4 regions of the Exiguobacterium sp. s161 genome follow, and region 4 is predicted to be linked to each of the others. Evidence: riboswitches for the same ligand, from Rfam matches in the RefSeq annotation. Region 4 holds a riboswitch; each other region holds the start of a gene.
What was found. A riboswitch is a leader RNA that binds a small molecule or an ion and turns the genes downstream of it on or off. The one in region 4 is predicted to bind S-adenosylmethionine.

Region 1: linked by a shared signal. The riboswitch ahead of metK (methionine adenosyltransferase) and the one ahead of mtnK (S-methyl-5-thioribose kinase) in region 4 are both predicted to bind S-adenosylmethionine.
Region 2: linked by a shared signal. The riboswitch ahead of KNQ14_RS11560 (amino acid permease) and the one ahead of mtnK (S-methyl-5-thioribose kinase) in region 4 are both predicted to bind S-adenosylmethionine.
Region 3: linked by a shared signal. The riboswitch ahead of KNQ14_RS00400 (alpha/beta hydrolase) and the one ahead of mtnK (S-methyl-5-thioribose kinase) in region 4 are both predicted to bind S-adenosylmethionine.

The regions. Positions count from the first base shown of each region.
Region 1 covers NZ_JACSNH010000001.1:533,852-536,056, reverse strand. The annotation lists gene metK (methionine adenosyltransferase) at 1-746, opposite strand, end outside; SAM riboswitch class I at 875-1,001, opposite strand; gene pckA (phosphoenolpyruvate carboxykinase (ATP)) at 1,236-2,205, shown strand, end outside.
Region 2 covers NZ_JACSNH010000004.1:70,433-72,637, forward strand. The annotation lists gene KNQ14_RS11550 (GntR family transcriptional regulator) at 1-73, opposite strand, end outside; gene KNQ14_RS11555 (ketopantoate reductase family protein) at 256-1,173, shown strand; SAM riboswitch class I at 1,210-1,311, shown strand; gene KNQ14_RS11560 (amino acid permease) at 1,389-2,205, shown strand, end outside.
Region 3 covers NZ_JACSNH010000001.1:67,121-69,325, reverse strand. The annotation lists gene KNQ14_RS00405 (methionine ABC transporter ATP-binding protein) at 1-693, opposite strand, end outside; SAM riboswitch class I at 780-883, opposite strand; SAM riboswitch class I at 1,133-1,234, shown strand; gene KNQ14_RS00400 (alpha/beta hydrolase) at 1,302-2,060, shown strand; gene KNQ14_RS00395 (thymidine kinase) at 2,142-2,205, opposite strand, start outside.
Region 4 covers NZ_JACSNH010000006.1:21,915-24,119, forward strand. The annotation lists gene mtnA (S-methyl-5-thioribose-1-phosphate isomerase) at 1-33, opposite strand, end outside; gene mtnK (S-methyl-5-thioribose kinase) at 30-1,196, opposite strand; SAM riboswitch class I at 1,275-1,378, opposite strand; SAM riboswitch class I at 1,584-1,685, shown strand; gene KNQ14_RS13725 (2,3-diketo-5-methylthiopentyl-1-phosphate enolase) at 1,756-2,205, shown strand, end outside.

The DNA of each region.
Region 1 (2,205 bases), on a different contig from region 4:
CCAATGACGAAACGGCCAGTTGGGTTGATGAAGAATTTCGTTGCTGCGTCGATGTATTCAGCCGGGATGACCGGTGTGATGACGTGTTCTTTCAAGTCAGCTTGGATTTGCTCAAGCGTGACTTCTTCTGCGTGTTGTGTCGAGATAACGATCGTATCGACACGAACCGGCTCGTTGTTCTCGTTGTATTCGACCGTGACTTGTGTTTTTCCGTCCGGACGAAGGTAGTCGAGTTGACCGTTTTTACGCACTTCTGCCAAACGGCGTGCGAGACGGTGTGAGAGCGAGATTGGAAGTGGCATGAGTTCTGGCGTTTCTTTCGTTGCGTAACCGAACATGAGACCTTGGTCTCCTGCACCGATTGCATCGATTTCTGCATCAGACATGCTACCTTCACGTGCTTCAAGCGCTTGGTCGACACCAAGAGCGATGTCTGCTGATTGCTCATCGATTGATGTCAATACAGCACATGTGTCCGCGTCGAAACCGTATTTCGCGCGTGTATAACCGATCTCACGAATCGTTTCACGGACGACTTTTGGAATGTCGACGTAAGTCGATGTCGTGATCTCACCTGCAACGAGAACGAGACCTGTTGTAACAGAAGTTTCTGCCGCAACACGCGCGTTTGGATCCGCTGCGAGGATTGCATCAAGAATTGAATCCGAAATTTGGTCACAGATTTTATCTGGATGACCTTCAGTGACTGACTCCGACGTGAATAGTCGGCGATTAAGGTTTGTCATGTATGACCCTCCCAAAAAAGAATTTGACGGTGTACTCATTTCCCCTAGTTGAGTGGGACGGTAAAATGAAAAAAACCTTTCCAAGTCCAAAAAATGGTCAGGGAAAGGTTGTGCGTTCTTCCTTTACCCTCTTATCGTTCGAAGTGTTTACTTCGCTTCAGGAGAGCACCTTTTCCCTCATTAATATGTGAATTAATGTAGGACGGTTGCCGGGTTTCTTCGGGCCTTGTTCCCTCCACCTGCTCAGAATAAGAGTATCCGTTACGAATTACATGATATAAAGTTGTAACTACTCTGTCAAGCAAGGTTTCAAATTCTAGTCGAAACTTTTTGAAAGAGATGTTAAACTGTTAATGCTGAAAGCGTTTCCAGATAAATAGAAATCAGCACTAGAAAATGATTGCTCTCCCTTTAGTATGTCATATATAATAAATGTGTCATACTAAATGCAGTGAGCCAAAACCAACGTAGGGGAAAGGTGGGGTCAGGATGCCGATGACGGTCCTGAATATCGAAGAACTACTCAAGAAAGAGCATGTGTTCAAACAACTATCTGTTGCTGAACTTGTCGAACATGCGATTCGAAACGAAGAAGGTGTCCTTGCTGAGAACGGCGCATTATCTGTAGAAACGGGGAAATTTACAGGTCGTTCACCAAAAGATAAGTTCATCGTCCGTGATTCTTCCTGCGAGTCTCACATTGATTGGGGTCATGTCAACCAACCAATGGATGGAGACAAATTTGAACAATTGTTGCAAAAGGTTCTTCGTTACATGAACGAAGCTGACCATCTCTATTACACAGAAGCTGCTGCTGGAGCAGATACGCACTTCACCCTTCCGGTCCGTGTGCTCACACAATATGCTTGGCATAACCTGTTTGCCAAACAACTCTTTTTACGCGAGTATCCTGAAGTGGCTGCCTTCGAACCGTTCACGGTCGTCTACGCGCCACATTTCAAAGCAGATCCTGCCGTTGACGGAACGAACTCCGAGACGTTCATCGCGATGTCGTTCGAACACCGAATCGTCTTGATCGGTGGAACGGAATACGCTGGAGAAATCAAAAAGTCGATCTTTTCCGTCATGAACTACCTCTTGCCACAAGAAAACGTCCTTTCGATGCACTGCTCGGCAAACGTCGGACACGAAGGCGACGTCGCCTTGTTTTTCGGTCTATCTGGTACTGGTAAGACCACCCTTTCAGCCGATGATAGCCGTCAATTGATCGGTGACGATGAGCATGGTTGGTCGCACGATGGTGTCTTCAACATCGAAGGGGGATGTTATGCGAAGACGGTCAATCTATCGCGTGAAAAAGAACCACAAATCTTTGACGCGATCCGTTTCGGAACCGTCCTTGAGAACGTCGTACTCGACGAAGCCCGTCATCCTGATTACGATGATACATCGTTGACGGAAAATACGCGTGCTGCTTATCCGATTACGGCAATCGATA
Region 2 (2,205 bases), on a different contig from region 4:
GTAGCTCGTGTGCGACACGATCTCCAGCGGAAGCTTTTGCTAACCACTTCAAGGGGTATAACAGTTCTGACATGGAATCACCTGATTTCTAAAGTGAGTATACTTGTATACAAGTTAGTATAAACGTTTTTTTCTAAAATGCAAACGCTTAACTTACATTTTAGTGATTCAAGCAGGAATCAGGAAAATGGTTTCCGATATGTTAGGGTGAAGGAGTAAGTAACGAATCGATTAGTTAAAAAGGAGGTAATGCATATGCATGTTTTAGTCGTAGGTGCCGGAGCAGTTGGAGGTTATTTCGGGGGACGTCTTGCTGAGCAAGGGGAACAGGTGACATTCCTTGTTCGTCCGAAGCGCTATGAACAATTACAAAAGACAGGGTTACAGATCACTAGTCCTCATGGTGATGTTATGATCACGCCTCAGTTAGTGACACGAGACATGCGACTGAATCACACATTTGATGTCGTCTTACTTTCGACGAAAGCCTATCACTTGGATGATGTCCTACAGGATCTTGCGCCATTTGTTTCGAGCGAGACGTACATCATTCCTTTGTTGAACGGCATGCAGCATATACGACGGTTAACAGAAGTCTTCGGAGAAGATCGAGTACTGGGCGGACTTTGCTTCATTGAATCGACGCTTGATGCAGAAGGGCGTATTGTACAGACAAGCCCGTCGCATCGGCTATTGTTTGGTTCACGAACCGGTAAACCAACAGCGCGTTTAGAGGAGATTGCAACACGTTTTGCGAAAGCGAAGGCACCGATGGCGTACTCGATGCATATCATGGATGACATGTGGCAAAAGTACCTCTTCATTTCGACATTTGCGGGCGTGACGACACTATTTCGCTCTGCCATCGGTCCAATTCGCAAGGACCCAATTGGTCATCAGATGATTCAAGACGTCATGAAGGAAGCGAAGCGAGCGATGGAAGAACAAGGCGCAGTCTTTAATGACGATGTAGAAGCGGTCTTGCTGAAGCAGATGCATGCAATGGAAGACACGATGAAATCATCGATGTTACGGGACATGGAAAAGGGTCAGCCCGTCGAAGTGAAACATTTCTTTAGTACTTTGCTCGAAACACGCTCTTCACGTCATCTTCAACTGATTGAATCTAATTTATGGATCTATCAAAAAAATCGGGAAATGCCTGTTGACTGAATTATCTGCATTCTGATATGGTTAGGAACAATTACATACTTATCCAGAGAGGTGGAGGGACTGGCCCTATGAAACCTCAGCAACAGGTCGAAAGATACTGTGCTAATTCCTGCGGGTGCTGCACCCGATCGATAAGATTTCCGAATTGTCGACCGACGCATCCGTGAGGATGCGTTTTTTGTTTGAAATAGGTGGAATGAGGAGGAAATGGATTCATGAAAACGAGCGGAGCATTTCGACGCAAGATGGAATCACGTCATCTGATCATGCTGTCGTTAGGTGGTGTCATTGGAACCGGATTATTTTTAAGTACAGGTTATACGTTGGAACAAGCAGGACGTGTCGGAACGATTTTATCGTATTTGATTGGGGCCGTCGTCGTTTACTTAGTCATGTTAAGTCTCGGTGAACTCGCCGTGCACATGCCGGAAACCGGATCATTCCATAAGTACGCAACGAAGTACATCGGACCCGGCACCGGTTATACAGTGGCCTGGCTCTACTGGCTGACATGGACGGTCGCCCTTGGTTCAGAATTCACGGCAGCAGGCATTTTAATGCAACGTTGGTTCCCGTCGATTCCTGTATGGGTGTTCAGCGCATTGTTCGCTGCGATGATCCTTGGTATCAACGTCTTGAAGGTTCGCGTGTTCGCTGAAGTCGAGTTTTGGTTTTCCGCCATTAAGGTCGTGACAATCATTGCTTTCATTTTACTCGGTGCGGGAGCGATCGTCGGCTTTATTCCACTGCAAGATGGTAGCCCGGCTCCATTCTTTTCTTCGTTAACCGAAGGCGGGTTGTTTCCAAATGGCGCTTTCGTCATCTTCATGACGATGCTTGCCGTGAACTTTGCTTACTCGGGAACGGAACTAATCGGTGTCGCGGCGGGTGAAGCAGTCGATCCGAAACGGACGATTCCGCTTGCGATCCGAACGACGATTTTGCGACTCGTCCTCTTCTTCGTCGGTACGATCATCGTATTAGCCGTCTTATTGCCAACGGATGGGAAAGGTGTACTCGAAAGTCCGTTCG
Region 3 (2,205 bases), on a different contig from region 4:
ATTTGAAAAGACATCAAAGACCGTTCCTGACTCGATTAGCTTCCCAGCTTCGATGACGGCTACACGATCGCAAATCTCCCGGATGACGCCCATCTCGTGGGTAATCAAAAGAATCGTGATCCCGTACTCTGCATTGATCCGTTTTAATAACTGAAGAATATGATGTGTCGTCTGGGGATCAAGTGCTGACGTCGCTTCGTCACATAAAAGGACGGAAGGTTGCGTCGCGAGTGCCCGGGCGATACCAACGCGCTGTTTCTGCCCACCCGACAATTGATCTGGATAATGATCCGCCTTGTCCGCGAGATCGACGAATTCGAGCAACTCCGTCACCCGACGGCGAATCTCATCTTTCTTGACGCCTGCGAGAACGAGTGGTTTTGCAACGTTCGTAAAGACCGTGTTCGCATTCAATAGATTGAAGTGCTGAAAGATCATTCCAATCCGTTGTTTTGCTTGGCGTAATTTTTTCGGAGACAGTTGCGTTAAATCTTCCCCATCGACCGTCACCGTTCCTGACGTCGGTCGTTCTAACAGATTGACACAGCGGAGCAGTGAACTTTTCCCGGCACCGCTAAAGCCGATGACACCAAAGATTTCGCCTTTCTCGATCGTCAGGTCGACACCGTCGAGCGCTGCAATCGTCTGATCTTTCGTGACGTACGTTTTTTTGACTTGATGAAATGCAATCATTCCGTTTTCCCCCTTCATTCAACAAAAAAGGTCCCTTCTTGAGAAACAAGAAGAGACCTGGATCCGCACAGTGGCAGAATCCACTCCACTCATCTCTCAGACATCTGTCTGATGGAATTGGCACAGTGCTCATAATGAGTCTGTTGCCGAGGTTTCGTAGGGCCAGTCCCTCCACCTCTCTGGATAAGTATTGCGGTATGAAATTCGTATGTGTGTTGTTGCGTTGTTGCTTATGTCGTAAAACTAATTTTTACATTACGGGTCGAAACTTTAAAAGTCAACCAACTTTGCAAAAATAATCCATTTGGCGCATATCGATGGATTTACAAGTTATGAATTAGCTTAATGAACGGATCACGATTCGTCAAGAAAGATTTGACAAGTCATTTTTGGTCGTGCTACCATCGTTTCAATGATTATTCCGACAATTCCAATATGATATTTATCAAGAGTGAACGAGAGACCTGGCTCTATGACTTCACGGCAACCTGCAATTTGTAAGGTGCTCCGACCAGCAAAGCGCGGCTTTGGATGATACGGTGAAAAACTCGTGGGCGTCCAAGCAGTGACGTCGACGAGTTTTTTTCATGAATGGAGGAAAAATAGTAATGATGAACTATCCTGTATTGACTGGTGCTGAAGCGTTTTATTTTCAAGGTGGATCGATCGGCATTCTAATCTGTCATGGTTTTAACGCCACTCCGCAAAGTGTCCGGGACGTCGGTGAGGCATTCGCTGCTGAAGGTTTTACCGTCTATGCCCCGCGCTTACGTGGACATGGAACGAACGTCCGCGAGTTCGAACAATCGACTGCTCGATGTTGGAAGCAAAGCCTGCAAGACGGCTATGAACGTTTACAAGAAACATGCGATCAAGTCTTCGTCATCGGTCAATCGATGGGTGCGACGCTTGCGCTGTCGCTCGCCGCTGACGGGATTCCGTTTGCCGGCATCATTACGATCAATGCCGCACTCTCCGTTCCATCCTATGAATCACTTTCGTTCGAGGACGGTCCAGAGTATTTACCGGAAGGCGCACCGGACATTAAGCGAGCAGCCTTTGAAATCATCTATGATCTTGTTCCGAGCCGTTGTGCGTTCGAACTTGTTCGCCTAATGGATGAAACAAAAGGACGCCTTGGATCGATCCTTCTACCGACATTGATTCTTTACTCAGCGACCGATCACGTCGTTCCACCTTCGAGCTCGGATTATCTGCACCAGCACATCGGAACAAATGATAAACGAAGCTACTGTTTACTGAACTCGTATCACGTTGCGACACTCGATCATGATCAGGATTTGATTGTTCGTGAGACGATTCGCTTTATCGAACAATCGTGTCAGTTTTCGCAAGAAACAGGCTGAATCAAAAAAACAGCTATTCGTTTCCATATGGAAGCAAATAGCTGCTACATCAAAGGACGACCATCATCGGTACGTCTTTTTTTAATTTTCTTGGTGCTGCACCGATTGGAGCGGCTTCGGTTTTCCAGGTACCTCATGGCAATGA
Region 4 (2,205 bases):
TTCGTAACGGATACTTTGAACGAATGTAGTCATCGGCTGAGTTCCTCCGTTACGTCAAAGTTTCGTAAATCATCGAATGTCCGGCATTCTGTACGGCGTTTGATTAACGCCGCTCCTAGACGAAGAGCGTGACGTTTCCGCTCTAAGCGTTCCGTCGTTGAATCGATTGATTCTAAATCAGCGACCGGTGCAAGACCAATCGTCCGCCGAATCAATTCGCAACCGGCAAAGCCAAGGGCATCCTGCAAGATCGTGCTCAATACATCGTCGACGAGCCCCGATGTCCGGAATGGTTCGACGGCTTCCCGTTCCCATAATGCACGGAACGTTGAAGCGAACGTCAGCCAGAACGTATCGATATCCTTGATTCGGGCGTCACGTCGTGTAGGGTAATCCGGATATGCTGCGAAGAATAGATGCGCAATGAACTGCCCGACATCGAATCCGAATGGACCATAAAAGGCGAATTCTGGATCGATGACTTTCGTTTCCGTCGCCGAGGCGAAGATGCTGCCTGTATGTAGATCGCCGTGCAGCAATGCATCTCCTTTCGTGATGAAGAGCGCTTCGAGTTTTGCGACTTCGCGTTTCAACTCATCGTCTGCCCATAGACGTGCCACCTCTTCTTCGAGTCCGGCTTCAATCTCGTTCGTTTCCGCGTCATGAAACGGATCCGTGAAGATTAATTTTTCCGTGATGTCGCACAAGTCTGGATTGTAGTACGTTCGGGCGACACGTTTCTTTTCAACCGGACCAAGTGCAAAGTCCGATGTATGGAATAACGTCCGAGCGAGATAAGAACCGATATGTTCCGCAAGCAACGGATACTGTTCACCTGCGAGTAAACCGCTTCGAACGATCGTCAGATGTGAAAGATCTTCCATGACCGTATACGCCTCTTCATGACTAGCATGAAAAACACGCGGCACGAACGGTACGGCATGCCGTGCGAATTCACGGAGTGCGGATTGCTCGATCCACGCTCGTTCGAGCGATAACGGCCAGCTCTCCCCGACGACCTTCGCATATGGTAATGCTTGTTTTAAAATCAAGCGATGTTCGCCTTCTCGAATCCGAAAGACGAGGTTGAGGTTCCCGTCGCCAATCTCTTCTGCTTCGACAGTTCCGTCGCCGATCAGTCCTAATGTCCGAACACGATCAATCGCGTCCTGTTCTGTGAATGCTTTATATGTCATCTCAGTTTCCCCCTATGTGATACACGAAAAAGCGCCTCTTTTCGTCATCGAAAAGAGGCGCAGAAAAGTCACTGCGTCCTCTTATCTCTCAGACGAAACGTCTGTTGGATGTAGCACCGTGCCTAGTGGTCGGTTGCTGCGGCGTCATCGGGCCAATTCCCTCTGCCAACTCGCGATAAGAGTCGTATGTAGTTGTCGTGTGTGATATTGATTTGAATCTTACGCAATCGACTTCCTCGCTGTCAAATCGAAATCAAGCAGAAACGGATATCATTTTTATGCCATCTATAGAAAGAGTATTTTCAAAAAAATAAATTTTCTAAAAATAGTTTGACAAGTAGCGATTCTCATGTAAAAATTGCAATTAGATTTCACAATTTCATCCAATTCTTATCAAGAGCAGACGGAGGGACAAGCCCTACGATGTCGCAGCAACCGACCTTTTGGCACGGTGCTAATTCTTGCAGCTACTAAGCTGACAGATAAGAGTCCACGTTCGAATCATTCATGGTCTCTTGTCGCTGACGAGAGACCATTTTTTTGTTGAAGGAGGAAAGACATGGCTTATATCACTGCTACTTATCAATTGACTGCCCGTGATCGACTCGAGCAACGCGCTGAACAACTCGCGCTTGGTCTGACAGTCGGTTCTTGGACGGAACTGAATCATCTCGAACAACAACAACTCGCCTCGTTCAAAGGGGAAGTCGTACATACCGAAGAGCGCGATGGCAAAGGATATATCACGATTCGTTACCCGGAACATAACGTATCGCGCGACTTTTCTGCGATTCTAACGACCGTCTTCGGGAAACTCTCACTCGACGGTGAAATCAAACTAACGGAATTGCTATTACCCGATACATTTACGTCGGACTTTCCAGGTGCGAAATTCGGGATCGAAGGGGTCCGCTCCTTGATTGGTGTCGAAGATCGCCCATTATTAATGAGCATCTTCAAAGGAGTCATCGGACGGGATTTATCGTTCCTTCGTGATCAACTCGAAGGA